Regions from separate parts of the Ruminococcus sp. B05 genome, predicted to be linked through region 3. Evidence: riboswitches for the same ligand, from Rfam matches in the RefSeq annotation. Region 3 holds a riboswitch; each other region holds the start of a gene.

Region 1 (8,487 bases), on a different contig from region 3:
GGAGTATAATCGATTAGTTCTGGAAGGAGAAAATCAGTCGTTTGAAGAAATTACAGCAAGAAATCAAGATTTGACTTTCAATAAACTGGAGCAAGTGCTAATACAGGGAATGAACATAGAAAAACTGAATAGCGATATATTAAAGACATTGGAGTTATATTCAGATAAAACTGGGTTCAATGTTGCGGCAGAACTTCTTGCGGATAAGAATAGTTTTATGGGAATTGATGTAATACGTTTTGGGGAAAATATAGATGAAATTATGGAACGAAAGGTATTTGAATATATTTCTATTTTAGACGAATTAGAGCAAATGCTTCAAATGTTTCGGAGATATTACCAGTATGAGAAAATAGAAGGGACAGAAAGAAATGTAGTTGATAAGATACCAGAAAAAGCTTTTCGCGAGGCGATTGCAAATGCTTTGGTCCATAGAATGTGGGATGTAAAAGCTTCTATAAAGGTGAGCATGTATTCGGATCGAATTGAAATTAATTCGCCAGGTGGATTACCGGAAGGAATTAATGAGGAAGAATACCTAAACGGACAGATTTCAATATTACGAAATCCAATTATACGGAATGTGTTTTTTAGATTGAAATATATAGAGAAATTCGGAACCGGAATCATGCGAATTAATTACGCATATAAAGATGCAATCGAAAAACCAAAATATAAAGTGTTTTCGAATTCTATTCAGGTAGTACTCCCGGTTTTCACAGATATGAAAGATTTAGCAACAGAAGAAAAGATGATTTGGAAGTTACTAAGAGAGAAGGATGAAATGACACGGTCAGAGCTTGCGAAGGCTACAGGTTTGGGAAAAGATAAGACAATAAGAGTTCTCAACGGCCTTCTGGATAAAAATGTAATTACACGAAGAGGAGCAGGACGTGGGGTAAAATATAGGGTAAATTAGAATGTTATATGTTAAAGAGGCATGTGGAAACTATCTGAGCGGCAGCGAGTTTTTCGCATGCTTCTTTTATTGGATAGAAATCCTAAACCACCTGTTATGCAAGTGATTTAAAAATTAATGGGTGCCTGACACCAATGTGTTATAAGAATAAAAAACAGAATTGAACAATAGATGCCTCAATGATAAACTGATTGTATAAGCATATAATGATAAATATGATGCGCTAATAATAGGGACAACAGTGAAAGAGGTGAAAAATATGTTATCTTTACAGGACAGAGAAGTGAATACAGGTCGACAGCGGGAACTTGATCTGGTAAAAGGTTTCCTAATGATCATGATAGTATTTATACATTCATTTCAGATAATAGCAGGCGTGGAAGCAGCAGAATCGAATGTACATAAAATTATGTTTGCACTGTTTATGCCGACAGGTGCTTGCTTATATTTATTTACTATGGGATTTGGAAGTGTTTTTACACGACATTCTAAGCCAGAAGATATGGTTAAAAATGGTGTGAGACTGTTATTGTATCAGGGATTAAGTAATTTATGTTATGCCGCAGCTTTGTTAATTAGTTTCAATATTAGAAATGTGATTACAGGAGAAGTCGCAGGCAGCAGAGAATTATATGCACAAAACATGTATGCAGCACTTACATTTGTAAATATATTTTTTATATCAGGTATGTGTTATCTTGTGCTTGCGATATATAGAAAATTAAATGTAAAGATCAGTGGATATGTAATCAGTGCTGTAATAGTAGGAATCGTATCACCATTTACAAAGATGTTAGTTTCTGATAATCAGGTACTTAACTGGATTTTGGATATGACATTTGGCGGAAAAGGTGAAACAAGCTTTTGTTTCTTTCCGTATTTGAGTTATGTATTTTTAGGATATGTTTTTGGAAAAGTGATCAGAAGAGTTCCTGAAGATGAAAAAGGAGATTTTTATAAAAAGAGTGGTATAATATGTGGAATTATAGCAGTGATATGGTTTGCATGCTGCATAATGACACACCCTACAGTTGACAGATTTTTTAACTATATGATTGAACAGTACAGAACGCCGGGCCTGGCAAAAGTAGTCGGAAGCTTTTGCAGTATCATGCTTGTATTTGCAATTGCATTTTGGATTATGCCGATGATAGAAAAATGGAAATTTGGATATAACAAATTGTGTTATTATTCAAAACAAATATCTAAGATATATGCAGTGCATATCGGTGTGTATTATGTGATTTGTGGTTTCGCTGCATTTTCCGGATTTAATGTAAAAGAGTGTTTGATATGGTCGGTTATAGTGCTGATAGTAACTGATTTGCTTGTACAAGGATACTTAATAATTATGAATAAGATAAAAAGAGTGTGCTAATAATTGATTATTTTTATATGCTACCCTATTTATTGATATTTTCTATAAGTTGTTTTTTGTTATCAAAATTCACTTACTAGCATAAGTGATAGTGAAATTATGTGGATTTCAACTTATTATAAGTGTAAGATAATAATAGGCGAATTATTCTATGGAAGGAGATATAGGTATGGGACTTATTAAAGCAGTTGCAGGAGCGGTAGGCGGAACAATGGCAGATCAATGGAAAGAGTTTTTCTATTGTGAAGCAATGGATAAAAATGTCATGGTGAGGAAAGGACAGAAGCAGACAAGTTCTCGTTCTTCTAATAAAAAAGGCAATGACAATATTATTACAAATGGTAGTGGAATCGCTGTGGCAGATGGTCAGTGTATGATTATTGTAGAACAGGGAAAAGTAGTAGAGATATGTGCAGAATCCGGACAGTTTACATATGATACATCCACAGAGCCAAGTATCTTCTCCGGTAATCTTGGAGATAGTATTTCAAAGACATTTGAAACAATCGGAAAACGATTTACATTTGGCGGCGATACAGGTAAAGATCAGCGAGTTTATTATTTTAATACAAAAGAGTTGATTGATAATAAATTCGGTACGCCAAATCCGATTCCATTCCGTGTTGTAGATTCTAAGATAGGTCTGGATATTGATGTAGCAGTACGATGTTCAGGTGTTTATTCTTATCGAATCAGTGACCCGTTGTTGTTCTACACAAATGTGTGCGGTAATGTGGAGAATGAGTATACGAGAGAAGAAATTGACAGACAGTTAAAAACAGAGTTTATCAGTGCTTTGCAGCCGGCATTTGGACGGCTTTCTGATATGGAGCTGCGTCCGAATCAAATTGTAAATCATACTACAGAGCTGGAAAATGCTATGAATGAAACACTGTCAGCAAAATGGAGTGAGCTTCGTGGACTGAAGGTAGTAAGTATTGCACTTGGTTCAGTGACACTTCCGGAAGAAGATGCAGAGTTGATCAAACAAGCACAGCGTACAGCAATGCTTCAGAATCCAACAATGGCAGCGGCAACTATGGTAGGCGCTCAGGCAGATGCGATGAAAGCAGCAGCAAGCAACGAAGGCGGTGCTATGAACGGCTTTATCGGTATGGGTATGGCTATGAATGCAGGTGGCGGAATGAATGCCCAGAATTTATTTGCAATGGGAGCCCAGCAAGAGGAAGCAAGACGAAGAGAAGAGCTTGAAAGACAGGCGGCGCAAGCAGCACAGACTCCGCCTTCACAGGCAGCACCGGCAGCAGACAGCTGGCAGTGTACATGTGGTGCAACAGTTACAGGAAAATTCTGTTCGGAATGTGGCAGCCCAAAACCGGTACAGGAAGAGGGATGGACATGTTCGTGCGGAGCAGTAAACAAAGGAAAGTTCTGTTCAGAATGTGGCGCCAAAAAACCGGCAGCGGCACCATTGTATCGTTGTGATAAATGTGGTTGGGAACCTGAAGATCCGAAGAATCCGCCAAAATTCTGCCCAGAGTGCGGAGATCCATTTGATGATGCTGATATTCAGTAGAAAGAGTGCGGGGGATTTGTGCTATTAAAACATATGGTTAAGCAGAAAATGGAAACAATTTTTATTAGAAAAGGGTGGTTTCAATACATAAAAATCATTATAATAAAAGGTACGAATACAATGGAGGACGTAGAAAATGAGTAATGTAATTGAGATGACACACCCACTGATCCAGCACAAGATTTCAAGATTGAGAGATAAGAATACAGGAACAGCAGAATTTCGTGCACTTGTAGAAGAGATTGCAATGCTGATGGGGTATGAGGCATTAAAGGATCTGCCACTTGAAGATGTTGAGGTTGAGACTCCGATTGAAACATGCATGACACCTCAGATTGCCGGAAAGAAATTTGCTATTGTACCGATCTTACGTGCAGGTTTGGGAATGGTAAATGGTATTCAGGCTTTAGTGCCGACAGCAAAGATTGGACATATTGGTCTGTATCGTGACGAGGAGACACACGAGCCACATGAGTATTATTGTAAGCTGCCGGATCCGATTGAAGAGCGTTTGATCGTTGTTACAGATCCGATGCTTGCTACAGGCGGTTCAGCAGTTGCAGCAGTTGATTTTATTAAAAAACATGGCGGTAAGAAGATTAAATTCATGGCTATTATCGCTGCTCCGGAAGGAATTAAACGTCTGATGGATGCACATCCGAATATTCAGTTGTATGTAGGCCATATCGACAGAGAGCTGAATAAAGCTGCTTACATCTGCCCAGGACTCGGAGATGCAGGGGATCGTATTTTTGGTACAAAATAGGGGTAGTTTTTGAAAATAAAATATGCTATTATATAAAATGTTTGATAGAGGCGCGGTGATAAGAGTATCCGTCTGGCAATAGTCAAGGGAAGACTGTCAGTAGGAGAAAGGAGAAGCCGCCGAAGGAATGATATTTCCCTGATATGATTCCTGGGCCGGATGCAGAATATGCTCCGGACTGTCACAGGTGTGGAGAGCTATCGAGGATATATGGATTTTTTGATTTATTTATGCCGCGGGCGACTCACCAACAAAGAGATGCCAGCGGCATTTCTTTGTCTAAAAATGGTTGAAGAAGGAGAAGAAAGAGAAAAAATGAGAAACAAGAGAAAAATGGGCGGGTTGCTCTTGGTTGCAATGAGCATATTATGTTTTAGTTCGATGACAGTATTTGCAGCAGACACATCCAAAGAGTATGTGCCAGCAATGTATGCATCAATCTGGTCGTTAGTACCTCCGGTTATTGCGATTGTATTGGCACTTATTACAAAAGAAGTGTATAGTTCATTGTTTGTTGGAGTTTTGATCGGAGGAGCTTTTTGGGCGGGATTCAAACCGGAAGCCACGATATTACATGTATTTCAGGATGGAGTGGTAGGTGTTCTCACTGACAGCTATAATATGGGTATTCTGATATTTTTGATAATCCTTGGTGTTATGGTATGTATGATGAATAAAGCAGGTGGTTCAGCAGCATTTGGACGTTGGGCTAAAGAGCATATTAAGACAAGGGCAGGTGCACAGCTTACAACAATCGCACTTGGAGTTTTAATTTTTATCGATGATTATTTTAACTGTCTGACAGTTGGAAGCGTTATGCGTCCGGTAACAGATAGTCACAATGTGTCACGTGCAAAACTTGCATATTTAATTGATGCAACAGCAGCGCCGATATGTATTATCGCACCGATTTCATCATGGGCAGCAGCAGTAACAGGATTTGTAAAAGGAGAGGACGGATTTTCAATCTTTATTCGTGCGATTCCATATAACTATTATGCGATCCTTACAATTATTATGATGGTGACTTTAGTTCTGGCAAAAGAAGATTATGGTCCGATGAAAGAACATGAAGATAATGCAATTGCGGGCGATCTTTATACAACGGATGACAGACCGTATGAGAGTGCACAGGAAAATGTTATTTATAACAAGGGAAAGGTAATTGATCTGGTATTCCCAATTATTTCACTTATTATTTGCTGTGTTATAGGAATGATCTATTCAGGCGGGTTCTTCTCGGGAACAGGATTTGTAGAAGCATTTTCAGGAAGTGATGCATCTGTTGGACTGATGCTTGGAAGCTTTTTCGCAATGGTGATTACAATTGTATTTTATGCAGTAAGAAAAGTTCTGCGTTTTTCGGATTCTATGGCTTGTATTCCGGATGGATTTAAAGCTATGGTTCCTGCAATCCTGATTCTTACATTTGCCTGGACATTAAAATCAATGACAGATAGCCTTGGTGCAGCTGAATATGTAGCGTCAATAATGAATTCGGCAGCAGGCGGGTTATTAAATCTTCTTCCTGCAATTATATTCCTTGTAGGATGCTTCCTGGCATTTGCAACAGGTACTTCATGGGGAACATTCGGAATATTGATTCCTATTGTAGTTGCTGTATTTCAGGGAACAAATGAAACAATGATGATCATTTCCATTTCAGCTTGTATGGCAGGAGCTGTATGTGGAGATCATTGTTCGCCAATTTCAGATACAACAATTATGGCTTCAGCAGGAGCACAATGTAATCATGTAAATCACGTATCAACACAGTTGCCATATGCAATAACAGTTGCAGCTGTTTCATGTATCACATATGTAATTGCAGGTGTGATACAGAATGCGGTTATTTGCCTGGCAATCGGAATTGCATTGCAGATTTTGGTGCTTCTTGCAATTCGAAATCATACAAGAAATAAAGAAAATTAAAAAGTAGTAGAAAAGAGACTAACTTTTTGGGTGTTTCCTAAAAACGAGAGTCTCTTTTTCTTTGACTAAATATAAATCTGCGTTATAATTACTTCAAACTAGGTAAAGCAAGCGAAGGGAGAAGAAACGAATGAAACCAATATTTTTTATAGATTATGATAATACAATTTTCAGTCATCAGACATGGCAGATTCCGGAAAGTACACTATGTGCGCTTGAGCAGTTGCAAAAGGACGGATATAAACTAGTTATTGCAAGTGGAAGAGCATTTCGAAATAATTCACTTCCCGAAGAATTTCAAGGACGTATAACTCCGGATTGTCTGGTTAGTGCAAATGGCGCTATTGTTGAGATAGAAGGAAAATTAGTAAAAGAAAAATATTTTGATAAGGATTTACAGAGAAGAATATTAGATTACGTTGTAGAAAAAAATTATTGTCTGTTATCTGGCCAGGGCAATGATTGGTGTACTTCCAGCATTGAGCGATTCAAGGAGACCGCATCTCCAAAACAGCAGCAGTTATTGCCAAAGAGTGGGGACGCATACAAGGCGTTGTATGAAAAACAGATTCCGTCGATGTTTTTAGCAGATACAAAAGAAGCAATTGCTGATGTACAGGAGCATTTCCCAGAGACAAAGCTTTTGTGTATGGGGGATGAGCTTGGTGGTGCAGATATGATTCCGAAAGAGAATGGAAAGGTTAAAGGTGCGGAGTGTGTTATGGACTATTATCATGCATCCTGGGATGATATTATTGCAATCGGGGATAGCATGAATGACATAGAGTTGATTCGGGCAGCCGGATTTGGGATTGCTATGGGAAATGCGATGGATGAGGTGCAGGAAGCGGCAGATTATGTTGCAAAGCATATTGACCAGAACGGATTTGTGGATGCGGTTTCCAAGGCAAGAGAAGTGATAGCCAAAAGATGAATGAATTATCAGAAAAAACAGCATAATTTTGATTCGAAGAAAGAAAATTTAAAATAAAAAACGTAAAATATTGACAAAATAAGATTCGGGTGTTAAACTATAGGCAATTCGAAAGAAGGAAATATTATAGAGTAGGAGGTAGAGGTCCAATGGACGATATTAGTTCGATTACAACTCAATATGTTAGTGGTATGGCGGATGAAAGGTCCAATAATAAGAGATCTTTACAATAATCCAGCAGACATATTGAACATAGATACCACATAAGATAGGATTTCATAAGATGTGTAAAGAAACATCAGATGTAAATCAGATCAAATAGCGAGATACCCGATTATAGATGGAATAATTAAGTAAGTATTTGGAATATCGAAGTAAGGATACTGCAGGTATTGAACAGTTATAGAAAGAATAATCCGGGAGATAACGCGAAAATAAAATAATAAAAAATTGAATAGAGAAAAAGAAATAGAAAATGCATCTGCAATGTCAATTGTGGATGCATTTTTTTGACATTGTGAAGCACTTATGGTAAACTAAGAAATGATTATCGGGGAGTCTACCCTTTGATAATTATAAGTAGGATAAATATAAAAAATATTGAGTTACAAAATCAATAAGAGACACTAAGAAACGGATACATTTTAAGAGAGTATAAATAATTTAGAGAAAGAAACGACAGAGTAAGTTTACGAGGTGAGTACAGTGGACAAGTATGAGTATAAGCTGAAGACAGAACAAATGCTTGAACTGATGGAAGATGGTGCATACAGCAGAGCAGCAGAACTTGCAGATAGTATTGACTGGCGAAGAGTTCGTAATACTACAATGCTGATGAATGTAAGTGACATATATGAAAAAAGCAGAGATTATCATAAGAGTTTCGAAGTCTTGAAAATTGCTTATCATAGGGCAGAAGGAAGTAGAAAGATCGTATATCGCCTGTGTACACTTGCATTGAAAACAAGAAATGTAGATGAGGCAATAGATTATTATGATGAGTTCCTTCATATTGCACCAA
Region 2 (8,487 bases), on a different contig from region 3:
TAAATATATTTTTTATATCAGGTATGTGTTATCTTGTGCTTGCGATATATAGAAAATTAAATGTAAAGATCAGTGGATATGTAATCAGTGCTGTAATAGTAGGAATCGTATCACCATTTACAAAGATGTTAGTTTCTGATAATCAGGTACTTAACTGGATTTTGGATATGACATTTGGCGGAAAAGGTGAAACAAGCTTTTGTTTCTTTCCGTATTTGAGTTATGTATTTTTAGGATATGTTTTTGGAAAAGTGATCAGAAGAGTTCCTGAAGATGAAAAAGGAGATTTTTATAAAAAGAGTGGTATAATATGTGGAATTATAGCAGTGATATGGTTTGCATGCTGCATAATGACACACCCTACAGTTGACAGATTTTTTAACTATATGATTGAACAGTACAGAACGCCGGGCCTGGCAAAAGTAGTCGGAAGCTTTTGCAGTATCATGCTTGTATTTGCAATTGCATTTTGGATTATGCCGATGATAGAAAAATGGAAATTTGGATATAACAAATTGTGTTATTATTCAAAACAAATATCTAAGATATATGCAGTGCATATCGGTGTGTATTATGTGATTTGTGGTTTCGCTGCATTTTCCGGATTTAATGTAAAAGAGTGTTTGATATGGTCGGTTATAGTGCTGATAGTAACTGATTTGCTTGTACAAGGATACTTAATAATTATGAATAAGATAAAAAGAGTGTGCTAATAATTGATTATTTTTATATGCTACCCTATTTATTGATATTTTCTATAAGTTGTTTTTTGTTATCAAAATTCACTTACTAGCATAAGTGATAGTGAAATTATGTGGATTTCAACTTATTATAAGTGTAAGATAATAATAGGCGAATTATTCTATGGAAGGAGATATAGGTATGGGACTTATTAAAGCAGTTGCAGGAGCGGTAGGCGGAACAATGGCAGATCAATGGAAAGAGTTTTTCTATTGTGAAGCAATGGATAAAAATGTCATGGTGAGGAAAGGACAGAAGCAGACAAGTTCTCGTTCTTCTAATAAAAAAGGCAATGACAATATTATTACAAATGGTAGTGGAATCGCTGTGGCAGATGGTCAGTGTATGATTATTGTAGAACAGGGAAAAGTAGTAGAGATATGTGCAGAATCCGGACAGTTTACATATGATACATCCACAGAGCCAAGTATCTTCTCCGGTAATCTTGGAGATAGTATTTCAAAGACATTTGAAACAATCGGAAAACGATTTACATTTGGCGGCGATACAGGTAAAGATCAGCGAGTTTATTATTTTAATACAAAAGAGTTGATTGATAATAAATTCGGTACGCCAAATCCGATTCCATTCCGTGTTGTAGATTCTAAGATAGGTCTGGATATTGATGTAGCAGTACGATGTTCAGGTGTTTATTCTTATCGAATCAGTGACCCGTTGTTGTTCTACACAAATGTGTGCGGTAATGTGGAGAATGAGTATACGAGAGAAGAAATTGACAGACAGTTAAAAACAGAGTTTATCAGTGCTTTGCAGCCGGCATTTGGACGGCTTTCTGATATGGAGCTGCGTCCGAATCAAATTGTAAATCATACTACAGAGCTGGAAAATGCTATGAATGAAACACTGTCAGCAAAATGGAGTGAGCTTCGTGGACTGAAGGTAGTAAGTATTGCACTTGGTTCAGTGACACTTCCGGAAGAAGATGCAGAGTTGATCAAACAAGCACAGCGTACAGCAATGCTTCAGAATCCAACAATGGCAGCGGCAACTATGGTAGGCGCTCAGGCAGATGCGATGAAAGCAGCAGCAAGCAACGAAGGCGGTGCTATGAACGGCTTTATCGGTATGGGTATGGCTATGAATGCAGGTGGCGGAATGAATGCCCAGAATTTATTTGCAATGGGAGCCCAGCAAGAGGAAGCAAGACGAAGAGAAGAGCTTGAAAGACAGGCGGCGCAAGCAGCACAGACTCCGCCTTCACAGGCAGCACCGGCAGCAGACAGCTGGCAGTGTACATGTGGTGCAACAGTTACAGGAAAATTCTGTTCGGAATGTGGCAGCCCAAAACCGGTACAGGAAGAGGGATGGACATGTTCGTGCGGAGCAGTAAACAAAGGAAAGTTCTGTTCAGAATGTGGCGCCAAAAAACCGGCAGCGGCACCATTGTATCGTTGTGATAAATGTGGTTGGGAACCTGAAGATCCGAAGAATCCGCCAAAATTCTGCCCAGAGTGCGGAGATCCATTTGATGATGCTGATATTCAGTAGAAAGAGTGCGGGGGATTTGTGCTATTAAAACATATGGTTAAGCAGAAAATGGAAACAATTTTTATTAGAAAAGGGTGGTTTCAATACATAAAAATCATTATAATAAAAGGTACGAATACAATGGAGGACGTAGAAAATGAGTAATGTAATTGAGATGACACACCCACTGATCCAGCACAAGATTTCAAGATTGAGAGATAAGAATACAGGAACAGCAGAATTTCGTGCACTTGTAGAAGAGATTGCAATGCTGATGGGGTATGAGGCATTAAAGGATCTGCCACTTGAAGATGTTGAGGTTGAGACTCCGATTGAAACATGCATGACACCTCAGATTGCCGGAAAGAAATTTGCTATTGTACCGATCTTACGTGCAGGTTTGGGAATGGTAAATGGTATTCAGGCTTTAGTGCCGACAGCAAAGATTGGACATATTGGTCTGTATCGTGACGAGGAGACACACGAGCCACATGAGTATTATTGTAAGCTGCCGGATCCGATTGAAGAGCGTTTGATCGTTGTTACAGATCCGATGCTTGCTACAGGCGGTTCAGCAGTTGCAGCAGTTGATTTTATTAAAAAACATGGCGGTAAGAAGATTAAATTCATGGCTATTATCGCTGCTCCGGAAGGAATTAAACGTCTGATGGATGCACATCCGAATATTCAGTTGTATGTAGGCCATATCGACAGAGAGCTGAATAAAGCTGCTTACATCTGCCCAGGACTCGGAGATGCAGGGGATCGTATTTTTGGTACAAAATAGGGGTAGTTTTTGAAAATAAAATATGCTATTATATAAAATGTTTGATAGAGGCGCGGTGATAAGAGTATCCGTCTGGCAATAGTCAAGGGAAGACTGTCAGTAGGAGAAAGGAGAAGCCGCCGAAGGAATGATATTTCCCTGATATGATTCCTGGGCCGGATGCAGAATATGCTCCGGACTGTCACAGGTGTGGAGAGCTATCGAGGATATATGGATTTTTTGATTTATTTATGCCGCGGGCGACTCACCAACAAAGAGATGCCAGCGGCATTTCTTTGTCTAAAAATGGTTGAAGAAGGAGAAGAAAGAGAAAAAATGAGAAACAAGAGAAAAATGGGCGGGTTGCTCTTGGTTGCAATGAGCATATTATGTTTTAGTTCGATGACAGTATTTGCAGCAGACACATCCAAAGAGTATGTGCCAGCAATGTATGCATCAATCTGGTCGTTAGTACCTCCGGTTATTGCGATTGTATTGGCACTTATTACAAAAGAAGTGTATAGTTCATTGTTTGTTGGAGTTTTGATCGGAGGAGCTTTTTGGGCGGGATTCAAACCGGAAGCCACGATATTACATGTATTTCAGGATGGAGTGGTAGGTGTTCTCACTGACAGCTATAATATGGGTATTCTGATATTTTTGATAATCCTTGGTGTTATGGTATGTATGATGAATAAAGCAGGTGGTTCAGCAGCATTTGGACGTTGGGCTAAAGAGCATATTAAGACAAGGGCAGGTGCACAGCTTACAACAATCGCACTTGGAGTTTTAATTTTTATCGATGATTATTTTAACTGTCTGACAGTTGGAAGCGTTATGCGTCCGGTAACAGATAGTCACAATGTGTCACGTGCAAAACTTGCATATTTAATTGATGCAACAGCAGCGCCGATATGTATTATCGCACCGATTTCATCATGGGCAGCAGCAGTAACAGGATTTGTAAAAGGAGAGGACGGATTTTCAATCTTTATTCGTGCGATTCCATATAACTATTATGCGATCCTTACAATTATTATGATGGTGACTTTAGTTCTGGCAAAAGAAGATTATGGTCCGATGAAAGAACATGAAGATAATGCAATTGCGGGCGATCTTTATACAACGGATGACAGACCGTATGAGAGTGCACAGGAAAATGTTATTTATAACAAGGGAAAGGTAATTGATCTGGTATTCCCAATTATTTCACTTATTATTTGCTGTGTTATAGGAATGATCTATTCAGGCGGGTTCTTCTCGGGAACAGGATTTGTAGAAGCATTTTCAGGAAGTGATGCATCTGTTGGACTGATGCTTGGAAGCTTTTTCGCAATGGTGATTACAATTGTATTTTATGCAGTAAGAAAAGTTCTGCGTTTTTCGGATTCTATGGCTTGTATTCCGGATGGATTTAAAGCTATGGTTCCTGCAATCCTGATTCTTACATTTGCCTGGACATTAAAATCAATGACAGATAGCCTTGGTGCAGCTGAATATGTAGCGTCAATAATGAATTCGGCAGCAGGCGGGTTATTAAATCTTCTTCCTGCAATTATATTCCTTGTAGGATGCTTCCTGGCATTTGCAACAGGTACTTCATGGGGAACATTCGGAATATTGATTCCTATTGTAGTTGCTGTATTTCAGGGAACAAATGAAACAATGATGATCATTTCCATTTCAGCTTGTATGGCAGGAGCTGTATGTGGAGATCATTGTTCGCCAATTTCAGATACAACAATTATGGCTTCAGCAGGAGCACAATGTAATCATGTAAATCACGTATCAACACAGTTGCCATATGCAATAACAGTTGCAGCTGTTTCATGTATCACATATGTAATTGCAGGTGTGATACAGAATGCGGTTATTTGCCTGGCAATCGGAATTGCATTGCAGATTTTGGTGCTTCTTGCAATTCGAAATCATACAAGAAATAAAGAAAATTAAAAAGTAGTAGAAAAGAGACTAACTTTTTGGGTGTTTCCTAAAAACGAGAGTCTCTTTTTCTTTGACTAAATATAAATCTGCGTTATAATTACTTCAAACTAGGTAAAGCAAGCGAAGGGAGAAGAAACGAATGAAACCAATATTTTTTATAGATTATGATAATACAATTTTCAGTCATCAGACATGGCAGATTCCGGAAAGTACACTATGTGCGCTTGAGCAGTTGCAAAAGGACGGATATAAACTAGTTATTGCAAGTGGAAGAGCATTTCGAAATAATTCACTTCCCGAAGAATTTCAAGGACGTATAACTCCGGATTGTCTGGTTAGTGCAAATGGCGCTATTGTTGAGATAGAAGGAAAATTAGTAAAAGAAAAATATTTTGATAAGGATTTACAGAGAAGAATATTAGATTACGTTGTAGAAAAAAATTATTGTCTGTTATCTGGCCAGGGCAATGATTGGTGTACTTCCAGCATTGAGCGATTCAAGGAGACCGCATCTCCAAAACAGCAGCAGTTATTGCCAAAGAGTGGGGACGCATACAAGGCGTTGTATGAAAAACAGATTCCGTCGATGTTTTTAGCAGATACAAAAGAAGCAATTGCTGATGTACAGGAGCATTTCCCAGAGACAAAGCTTTTGTGTATGGGGGATGAGCTTGGTGGTGCAGATATGATTCCGAAAGAGAATGGAAAGGTTAAAGGTGCGGAGTGTGTTATGGACTATTATCATGCATCCTGGGATGATATTATTGCAATCGGGGATAGCATGAATGACATAGAGTTGATTCGGGCAGCCGGATTTGGGATTGCTATGGGAAATGCGATGGATGAGGTGCAGGAAGCGGCAGATTATGTTGCAAAGCATATTGACCAGAACGGATTTGTGGATGCGGTTTCCAAGGCAAGAGAAGTGATAGCCAAAAGATGAATGAATTATCAGAAAAAACAGCATAATTTTGATTCGAAGAAAGAAAATTTAAAATAAAAAACGTAAAATATTGACAAAATAAGATTCGGGTGTTAAACTATAGGCAATTCGAAAGAAGGAAATATTATAGAGTAGGAGGTAGAGGTCCAATGGACGATATTAGTTCGATTACAACTCAATATGTTAGTGGTATGGCGGATGAAAGGTCCAATAATAAGAGATCTTTACAATAATCCAGCAGACATATTGAACATAGATACCACATAAGATAGGATTTCATAAGATGTGTAAAGAAACATCAGATGTAAATCAGATCAAATAGCGAGATACCCGATTATAGATGGAATAATTAAGTAAGTATTTGGAATATCGAAGTAAGGATACTGCAGGTATTGAACAGTTATAGAAAGAATAATCCGGGAGATAACGCGAAAATAAAATAATAAAAAATTGAATAGAGAAAAAGAAATAGAAAATGCATCTGCAATGTCAATTGTGGATGCATTTTTTTGACATTGTGAAGCACTTATGGTAAACTAAGAAATGATTATCGGGGAGTCTACCCTTTGATAATTATAAGTAGGATAAATATAAAAAATATTGAGTTACAAAATCAATAAGAGACACTAAGAAACGGATACATTTTAAGAGAGTATAAATAATTTAGAGAAAGAAACGACAGAGTAAGTTTACGAGGTGAGTACAGTGGACAAGTATGAGTATAAGCTGAAGACAGAACAAATGCTTGAACTGATGGAAGATGGTGCATACAGCAGAGCAGCAGAACTTGCAGATAGTATTGACTGGCGAAGAGTTCGTAATACTACAATGCTGATGAATGTAAGTGACATATATGAAAAAAGCAGAGATTATCATAAGAGTTTCGAAGTCTTGAAAATTGCTTATCATAGGGCAGAAGGAAGTAGAAAGATCGTATATCGCCTGTGTACACTTGCATTGAAAACAAGAAATGTAGATGAGGCAATAGATTATTATGATGAGTTCCTTCATATTGCACCAAAGGATCCAAATCAGTACATTTTAAAATACCAGATTTTAAAAGTACAGAGAGCTCCGATCGAGCAACAGATTGATGCACTCGAATCATTTAAAAAGGCAGAGTATGTGGAAGAGTGGGCATATGAGCTTGCTAAATTATACGAACGGGCAGGCAAGATTACGGAGTGTCTGGAAGAGTGTGATGACCTGATTTTATGGTTCAGCGAAGGAAAATATGTATATCAGGCGATGGAACTGAAGATGCGTTATAAACCGCTGACACCATCACAGCAGGAAAAGTATAATAGAAGATATGAAAAGCCAGGAACTACTACAGAAGAATTGCCTGATTTAAATAATGTAGATGAGAATGGCGTTAAGGTGGCAGCGAAACCTGTTTCGTCAACACAAGAGCAGACTGAGGAAGATGCAGCTAAGACAGCGGAAAAGGCAGAATCAGATAAATCAGCAGAGAGTGAGCCAGATATTAAAATTCCGGTAGTTGAAGAAACTTTAGCAAACAAATTTGTAGATGAGGATGTTGTAAAAGCAGAGGTTCGTGCAAAAGCGAAAGCAGAGATTTTAGGAGAAGCAGATTCTTTTGAACCTACTTCAATTGATTCATTAACAGAGGCGATAAGAAAAGCGGCAGAGACAGAAACTGCGGAGCAAGAGGCGTTAGAGGAAAAAGAAGAACAAGAGCCGGAAGAAATTGCAGAAAAAACAGAATCTTCCGAAGACGTGAAGGAACAGGTACTTGCTTCAAAAGAAGATTCCGTTGATGTAGAAACAGAATCAGAAGTCGAGGAGAAACAGCCAGAGAAGAAAAAAATCGGTAATACAATGCGTTTAGATGAGGCATTGAAGGCTTTATTACACATTGATGGTTCAGATAGCGGTTCTAGAGAAAGTTCAGACGAAGAAGCTGAGAAAAAAGAGGATGATTTGTCGGATTTGAATGATGCAATTGAAGATATTGAAGATGTTGTGGATTTAAGTCTGGTGCAGAAGGTAGAACAGAAGCGAGCACAGAAAAAAGCACTGGAAGCAGTGAAAGATGTCAAGGTTGATTCGGATTTAGAAGAACTTAGTATGAAAAAACTAAAATCTAAATCTGAAACAACAGTAAATCTGGATGATACATTGCCAATGAATCTGGATGATACAGTAGAAATGTCGCCGGAAGAGATAATAGCTATGTATGGTGGAACTGAGGAAACTATCGAGGAAGAATCAGAAGCCGAGGAAATCATCGAACCGGAAGAGGAAGAAATCATCGAGGAAGAACCGGAAGCCGAGGAGATTATCGAACCGGAAGAGGAAGAAATCATCGAGGAAGAACCGGAAGCCGAGGAGATTATGGAACCGGAAGAGGAAGAAATTATCGAGGAAGAACCGGAGGCCGAGGAGATTATCGAACCGGATGAGGAAGAACCGATAGATGAGGATGAAATTCTCGAAGTAGAACAGGTACTTGAGGCAAAATATATTGAGCCGGCAGATGAGGAAGAAGATCAGCTGGATAATCAAGTGACAGCAAGAATGAGCCTTGAAGAATTGTTTGCTGCATGGGATGAAGAAGACGCTTTGGCAGAAGCGGAAGAAT
Region 3 (8,487 bases):
TAATAAATAAAGAGATTTGTGAAAATTTCCGATTTTGTGCAAATTGCAAAAGGAAGAATTGACAAAGTAAAAAAATACAAGATAAGATAGATGCAGGGCAAAGATTTGGGGAGGTAATAAACGGGGATAATATAATTGAAAAAATTGATGAAAAAGAAGCAGCAGAAAAAACGATTGCTGCAGGCAATTAAGATTGCAATAGGAAGCAGTGCTGCAATTTATGTTGCAGAAGTATTAAATTTAGAATATGCAATTTCAGCGGGAAGTATTGCTTTGCTGACATTGGTTACAACAAAATGGGAAACGGTGAAACTATCCTGGTTTCGTCTGGTGACGTTTTTAGTATCATCAGTGCTTGCATGGGTTGTATTTACCCAGATTCAATCAGAATGGCTGGCATATGGTATTTATATATTTTTAATAGTAATTGTCTCAGAAGAATTTGGATGGAAGGCTACAATATCGGTAAATGCAGTGATAGGTATGCATTTTATGGCAAAGCGAGATTTTGAAGCAAGTTTTGTATTTAATGAATTTATGTTAGTTCTAATAGGAATTACAGTAGCGGTAGTATTAAATCTGTTTTATGATTATGCAGGACAACGTAAAGACCTTGTGCGAAACATGCGTTATACAGAGAATAGAATGCAGATGATACTGGGAGCAATTGCGGCTTATCTTGCGGATAAAGAAATGCAGTATGATATTTGGGCAGCAATTCGTGAATTGGAATCACAGATTCATGTATTTATTGATGATGCTTATGAATATCAGGACAATACATTTCAGTCACATCCGGAATATTATATTAATTATTTTGAGATGCGGATGAAACAATGCAATACCATACATAACTTGCATTATGAGATGAAGAGAATCCGAAAGATGCCTCAGCAGGCATTGATTATTTCAGAATATGTATTATATATGATGGAGTATGTAACAGAGCGAAATGAGCCGACAGCGCAGATGGACAAATTAAAAGAAATTTTTCAACATATTAAGGAAGATAAACTTCCGACTACCAGAGAAGATTTTGAAAGTCAGGCAATGTTGTATCATATTTTGATGGATTTGGAAGACTTCCTTATATATAAAAAACGTTTTGTCAACAGTTTAGATGACAAACAGAAACAGCGTTACTGGAATCAAGGAAAATAACAAGAATTCAGTAAAAAAAGAAAAATGAAAATGAATATATGCCGTCGTTTCCTTGACAAGAAATGGCGGCAGTGTTACACTTTTATTGTTAATTAGGAAACGTAGATAGAGGTTGCATTTTTTATGAGTATGATGTCGGATGGACAGGGACAGAAGAAGTCATCAAAAAGGAGAAGATGCCGAAAGGATATGGAATAACCTGGAGCTATATCACTTGGGCGTGGCGTGAAGAACGACACGACTGTCATCGCAGGATGGGGAGCTATCTGATATATACAATATGTATATTTTAGAACGGCGCATCTTGCCGTTTCTTTTTATGTTGCGATGCATATACATATATAAGTGGCGTGCAAAGTAATATAAGGTAATCCGTCAGGGTAACAACAATGTTGAAGATTTAGGAGGACAAAGAAGTGGCAATTTTTAAAGGCGCAGGTGTAGCACTTATTACACCGATGAAGGATAATTATGAAGTAAACTATGATAAATTAGACGAGATTCTGGAAGAGCAGATTGCTAACGAGACAGATTCCATCATTATTTGTGGAACTACAGGAGAGTCTGCTACTATGACAGAGCAGGAACATCTTGATGTGATTAAATTTGCAATTGAGAGAGTAAACCACAGAATCCCGGTTATCGCAGGAACAGGTTCTAATTGTACAGCAACAGCAGTTCAGCTGTCTAAAGAGGCGTCTGAAGCAGGTGCTGACGGACTTCTTTTAGTAACACCATATTATAATAAGGCAACACAGAATGGGCTGATCGCACATTATACAGCTATTGCACAGGAAGCGAAAGCTCCAATCATTCTCTATAATGTACCAAGCCGTACAGGTTGTTCAATCCAGCCGGCAACAGTTGCGCATCTTGTAAAGAATGTAGAGAATATTGTCGGAATCAAAGAGGCATCTGGGGATATCGGTAATGTAGCACAGATTATGCATTTATGTGATGGTAATGTAGATTTATATTCTGGAAATGATGATCAGGTTGTGCCACTTCTTTCATTAGGAGGAATCGGTGTAATCTCAGTATTGTCAAATGTGGCACCGACATATGTTCATGATATGGTTTACAAATATTTATCAGGAAGTACAGCAGAAGCATGTCAGATGCAGTTAAAGGCACTTCCACTGTGTGATGCCTTATTCTGTGAAGTGAATCCGATTCCGGTAAAAGCAGCTATGAATATGCTTGGTAAAGAATGCGGACCACTTAGAGCTCCGTTGACAGAACTGGAGCCACAGCACAAAGAACAGTTGAAGAAAGCAATGCAGGAGTTTGGAATTCTGTAAGAACAGAGGTTGACTGACACAGCATATTGTGAGTCATCAAAAAAGAAATGTGAGAAAACGAGGCAGGCACCAGGATGTGTCTGCCTTTTTCAGATTTTAGAATGGAGAGTATAAGATGAAATATTTTGATTGTCATGCAGATACATTGACACAGGTTATCAAAGAAGGAGAAAGTCTGGAAAAAAATACTTGCGATATAGATTTACAGCGTATAGAAAAATTTGCAGATACGTACACGCAGATTTTTGCAATCTGGAAGAATAGAAAAGAGATTTTGCCCGGAACGGAAAGCAGTGTTTTTCGTAAGAGCTATGAGAAAGCAATAGAATTATTGCAAAAAGCAGAAAATAAAATTCGGTTGTGCACATCGGCAAAGGAAATGGAAGATGCGCACCAGAATGGAAAAGCTGCCGCATTTTTATCAGTTGAAGATGTATCAATTATGGGGGAAGACATAGAACGGATTCGTGAACTTGGTTTCTTATTTGTTCTATTATCATGGAATTATGAAAATGAATATGCCTGCGGTGCGGCTATGAATCAGGCACAAGGATTGACGGATAGAGGACGGGATATCGTGAAATTCTTGCTACAACAAGGAATTGTTCTGGATATTTCACATTTATCAGATAGAGGGGGAGAAGATTTATTCCAGATGACGGACAAACCAATTATAGCATCGCATTCTAATGTACGAGCATTGTGTAATCATCCGAGAAATCTAAAGAAAGAACAGATTCAGGAATTGATTCGAAGAAAGGGATTGATCGGAATGAATTACTATCGGAATTTTGTCGGTGGAACAGAAGATGTCGAAGCGATTATAAGACATATGGATGCTGTGCTGAATCTGGGTGGCGAAGATGTACTTGTGTTAGGCGGAGATTTTGACGGATGCAGCGGAGAATTCCCGGATGGTATACAAGGGGTACAGTCGATGCCTGTTTTGAGAAAGGCAATGTTGGAGCATGGATTTGGAGAGAAACTGACCGAGAAAGTGTTTTTTGAAAATGCGAGGGCGTTTATTGGTAGGAATCTGTGATTGGAATAGTGTAAAAAGAGATATAAAGAACAAAAAGGAATGAAGGGATAATTTTGAATCAGCAAAAAGGTTTTTATAAAAATTTTTTCAACATATATGTGGCACTGGTATTACAGAATATCATTACAATCAGCGTCAATCTGGCGGATAACGTAATGCTTGGGGCATACAGTGAAACCGCATTATCAGGGGCGGCAGCAGTAAATCAGATACAATTTGTTTATCAGCAGCTCTTATTAGCTTTGGGAGATGGTTTGGTTATTTTCTGTAGTCAGTATTGGGGGAAGAAGCAGACCGGACCGATGAAGAAGATTGCAGCTATAGCGATGTATGCAGCAATTTTTATTGCAGTTGTATTGTTTGGGCTGGTGAGTTTCTTCCCATATCAGGCAGTTGGTATATTTACAACAGATGGACCGATTATTGAAGCAGGAGTGAGTTATTTAAACGTAATTCGATTTACATATTTGTTTTTTGCAATTACGCAGATACTACTGGCAACAATGCGAAGTGTCGAGACAGTGAAGATAGCATTTCAGTTATCTGTGATGACATTCTTTGTAAATTGCGGAATCAACTATGTATTGATTTTCGGGCATTTTGGGGCACCGGAGCTTGGAATTGTCGGAGCAGCAATCGGTACTTTGACTGCACGAATTATGGAAATCATTGTACTAATTTTCTATATCAAGAAGAAAGATAAGAAATTACAGATAAGATTATCGGATTATTTTTCACTGGATAAGCAGTTAGCAAAAGACTATACGAAAATTACCGCTCCAATGGTATTTACACAAGGATTGTGGGGAGTGAATACTGCCTTACAGACAGCAATTCTCGGTCATATGACGGCGACAGCAATCGCAGCAAACAGTGCGGCATCGACCTTGTTTTTGTTAATGAAATCCACAGCGGTCGGAGCAGCATCAACGGCATCAATTATTATAGGAAAAGCAATCGGAGTGGGAGACATCGAACGGGTAAAAAGCTATGCGAAAAGATTACAGAGATTGTTTATTGTCATTGGTGTATGTTCCGGAATTGCGTTATTCTTCCTCCGTGTTCCATTCTTGTCCTTGTATGATTTGAAGCAGGAGACAATGGAGATGACAAACACATTTCTAATTATATTAAGCGTTGTTTATGTAGGAATGTCTTACCAGATGCCAACTAATAATGGGATCATTAGAGGCGGTGGCAATACGATGTTTGTTGTTAAAATGGATTTGATCAGCATATGGGGAATTGTTATTCCATTATCTCTTTTCATGGCTTTTGTTGTAAAGGCATCACCGGCGGTTGTTGTATGCTGTTTGAATGCAGATCAGATTTTCAAATGCGTCCCGGCATTTTTAGAATCTCATTATGGAAATTGGATTCGAAAACTGACAAGGGATGATGCATAGAGGAAGAAGAAAAAGGAAATATGAAGGAAGATAAACATAATTGCAGGAGATAAACAGATGGATTTCAAAGAATTAACAGAGCAGGAAAAATTTTTAAAAAAATTATACCAAGGTCAGTATAGAGAAATATTATCAGTTCCGATGCAATATGCAACCTATCAGAAACTTATGAAAGAGCATCCTCAATTGCAGATAGAGGAAGATCTGTATACGAAATATTCAAAGGACCATCATGGGATTACAGTTGTGGATGTGGAGAAAACAACAGAAAACGCTGAAATCAATATGGTTAGACATAGTCGCTATTCCTATCCGATATTGCATAATCATTCCTTTGTAGAGATTGCGTATGTATATAGTGGAAAATGTACGCATTATGTGGAAAACCAGGCATTTGAAATGAAGGAAGGAGATCTATGTATTCTTGCACCAGAATCGATGCATACGATTACGGCACTTGATGACGAAAGCATTGTGCTAAATATTTTGATGAGTAAGAAACAATTGGATGAATCTTTCTTGGCAATGGTTAAAGAAAAACATTTGCTTGCGGATTTTTTTGAAAATATATTATATGGAAAAAGCGTCAGTCCATATATTATTTTTCCGACAGGACAGGATGAATGGATTAAACTGGTATACGAGCATATGTTTCAGGAAATAACAGAGAAAAGGTATGCGTACAGACAAAGTTTGGAGCTTTATGTGCGACAGCTATTCATTCATATTATCCGAAATTATGAAATGCTTGCACAGGTTTCAAAGCCACTTGATAGAAAGCCAGATGAAAATGTTGTTGCAGTATTAGGATATATTTCTGTGAATTATAATAAAGTGACATTGAAAAATGTTGCAGAATTTTTTAATTATAGTGAGTCTTATATGAGCAGGATGCTGAAAAAGTATACAGGTAAGACTTTTGGGGTACTTGTAAATTCATTGCAAATGAAATGTGCAGCAGAGATGTTGAGTACAACGGATAAATCATTATCAGAAATCAGTCAGGAAGTCGGCTGTTTTGATTACAGTCATTTTAGTAAGAAATTTAAAAAAGAATATGATATGACACCGGATATGTATCGTAGAAATCACAGGTTAATATAGAAACATAGATTTAGACGCAAATGTACATGAATTAACGTGAATATACACTGAAAAGGTCATAAATTTACATTGGAAAGGGAAAATATATACATTTTTTTCGAAATAGATTCAAGTATAATTCATCCTAGATAAAGACGTAAACAAAGTTAAAAATCAGGAGGTTTAAGTATATGAGTAATCGAGTAGAAGAAAATCATATTTTCCCTTTTTTGTGGATGCGTGGTGAAGATGAGAGTATTCTGAAAACAGAGATTGAGAAAATTCATGAGTGTGGGATTAAAGCAATTTGCGTGGAAGCACGCCCGCACGATGAATTTTGTAAAGAAGGCTGGTGGCATGATATGGATATCGTCATTGCCGAAGCAAAAAAATATGGAATGCAAATATGGATTCTGGACGATAAACATTTTCCGACAGGATATGCAAATGGCTTGATAGCAGAGAAATATCCAGAGCGTAAAAAAACATATATCACAACAACTGTTGCAGATGTATTTGGAAGTGGTGGATATCAGACATTGGATGTAAGTAGAATGCTTCGCCCGACAATTGGATACTGGGAAATCGGAAATCCGGTAGATATGGAAGAACGGGCAAACAATAAAATTCTTGCGGTTGTTGCAATCCGATGTGCTAATGGGCATTTATTCCATGAAGAGACGATTGATTTGACAGATAAAGTGGAAGGCAATTATGTAAATTTCGAATTGCCAAAAGGACAGTGGCGCGTGCATGTCATTTATAAAACAAAAACAGATGGCGGAAATGATACTTATATCAATATGATCGACAGAGAATCTGCAAGCACACAGATAGAGGCAGTTTATGAGCCACATTATAAACAATATAAAGAGGAATTTGGCAAGACAATCGCAGGGTTCTTTTCAGATGAACCACAGTTTGGAAATATCAAAGAAGTCTGCTTTGATGCAAAACTAGGAAAGCCAAAGATGCCATTGCCATGGAGTGATGAACTACAGCAGATGCTGGAAGAAAAATATGGTACGAAGTATGTAAACTATCTTCCATATTTATTTGAAGAGACAGAAGAAAAAGAGAAACAATTGCAGATTCGCTTTGATTATATGGACTTTGTCTCAAAATTATATCAGAAAAACTTTAGTGAACAGTTAGGTAACTGGTGCAAAGCACATGGAGTAGAATATATCGGACATGTTGTTGAGGATAATGGAACACACAGCAGACTGGGTATGGGAGCTGCACATTATTTCCGGGCAATGGCAGGGCAGGATATGGCAGGTATTGATGTGATTGGAGGTCAGATTATTTACGGGGCACCGACACAGACTCGTAAACAAATGACAGATATTGACGGGGAATTTTTCCACTACGCATTGGGAAAACTGGGAGCTTCATGTGGGCAATTGGATCCAAAGAAAAAAGGAAGAACAATGTGTGAGCTGTTCGGAGCATACGGATGGAAATTCGGCGTCCGTGATATGAAATATTTACTGGATCATCTGTTGGTAAAAGGTATCAATTATCTGGTTCCACATGCATTTTCAATGGCAGAATACCCAGATATTGATTGTCCGCCTCATTTCTATGCAAGAGGAAATAACCCGCAGTTTCCTTATTTTGCAGAATTAATGAAATATGGAGACAGAATGTGCAAATTACTAAGTAATGGTTTGCATGTAGCATCCGTTGCAGTTTTGTACGATGGTGAAGCTGACTGGGCTGGCGAGCATATGCCAATGCAGAAAGTCTGCAGAGAACTTTTAGAGCATCAGATTGATTTCAACATTGTGAGCAGAGATATGTTGACAAATCTGAAAGATTACAACGGAAAAGTGGAAAACAATGTATTGTATATGAACGGAATGAAGTTTGAAGCATTGGTTGTTCCATATACAGAGCAGATTGCAGTAGATTTCGTAGAATTTGTAAAGGAACATGCAGAATTCCCAGTTATCTTTGTAGATAAGCTGCCAGATCGAACAGTTAATGGTAACAATTTGGAAGCACTTGCATCCTGTGAAGTAGTGAAACTTGCTTCCCTTTCAGCAGAGTTGAAGAATAAAGACATGTTTGACATTGCTGTAGATACAGAGTTTAAAGATTTGAGTTTCTGTCATTATGTAAAAGATGGAAAGAATCTGTTTGTATTCTTAAATGAATCAGCAGAGGATAAATTTACAGGACATGTGACACTTCCACTGGAATATAAAGTGAAGTATTATGATGCATGGAAACAGGAGTACAGAAGTGTAGAAAATGATTCGACAATCCTGAAAGACCAGAAGGCTACAAAAGTTTCATTAGAATTAGAGCCGGGAGAAATCGCAGTGCTTGTCGAAACAGAGGGAGAGGTAGTGGAAAACTTACACAGATCATTTGCACAGCAGAGAAATGAATGTGAAAAACAGGTTGAATTTGCATCATGGAATGTGGGCAAAGTAAGAGCAATCGAATATCCGAACTTTGGAGAAACAGAACAGGTAGAAACACT

Evidence for each region. Region 3 has a riboswitch for lysine ahead of dapA (4-hydroxy-tetrahydrodipicolinate synthase). Riboswitches for the same ligand answer to the same signal wherever they lie in the genome.
Region 1: linked by a shared signal. The riboswitch ahead of D8Q48_RS10130 (Na+/H+ antiporter NhaC family protein) and the one ahead of dapA (4-hydroxy-tetrahydrodipicolinate synthase) in region 3 are both predicted to bind lysine.
Region 2: linked by a shared signal. The riboswitch ahead of D8Q48_RS14135 (Na+/H+ antiporter NhaC family protein) and the one ahead of dapA (4-hydroxy-tetrahydrodipicolinate synthase) in region 3 are both predicted to bind lysine.

The regions. Positions count from the first base shown of each region.
Region 1 is NZ_RBZR01000012.1:15,912-24,398, forward strand. It holds gene D8Q48_RS10110 (RNA-binding domain-containing protein) at 1-919, shown strand, start outside; gene D8Q48_RS10115 (heparan-alpha-glucosaminide N-acetyltransferase domain-containing protein) at 1,179-2,297, shown strand; gene D8Q48_RS10120 (SPFH domain-containing protein) at 2,467-3,834, shown strand; gene upp (uracil phosphoribosyltransferase) at 3,971-4,600, shown strand; lysine riboswitch at 4,638-4,808, shown strand; gene D8Q48_RS10130 (Na+/H+ antiporter NhaC family protein) at 4,982-6,532, shown strand; gene D8Q48_RS10135 (HAD family hydrolase) at 6,663-7,466, shown strand; gene D8Q48_RS17560 (hypothetical protein) at 8,172-8,487, shown strand, end outside.
Region 2 is NZ_RBZR01000025.1:1,019-9,505, reverse strand. It holds gene D8Q48_RS14150 (heparan-alpha-glucosaminide N-acetyltransferase domain-containing protein) at 1-713, shown strand, start outside; gene D8Q48_RS14145 (SPFH domain-containing protein) at 883-2,250, shown strand; gene upp (uracil phosphoribosyltransferase) at 2,387-3,016, shown strand; lysine riboswitch at 3,054-3,224, shown strand; gene D8Q48_RS14135 (Na+/H+ antiporter NhaC family protein) at 3,398-4,948, shown strand; gene D8Q48_RS14130 (HAD family hydrolase) at 5,079-5,882, shown strand; partial or broken gene D8Q48_RS14125 (hypothetical protein) at 6,588-8,487, shown strand, end outside.
Region 3 is NZ_RBZR01000002.1:216,578-225,064, reverse strand. It holds gene D8Q48_RS04035 (aromatic acid exporter family protein) at 136-1,161, shown strand; lysine riboswitch at 1,260-1,434, shown strand; gene dapA (4-hydroxy-tetrahydrodipicolinate synthase) at 1,578-2,462, shown strand; gene D8Q48_RS04025 (membrane dipeptidase) at 2,578-3,504, shown strand; gene D8Q48_RS04020 (MATE family efflux transporter) at 3,558-4,910, shown strand; gene D8Q48_RS04015 (AraC family transcriptional regulator) at 4,968-6,014, shown strand; gene D8Q48_RS04010 (glycosyl hydrolase) at 6,185-8,487, shown strand, end outside.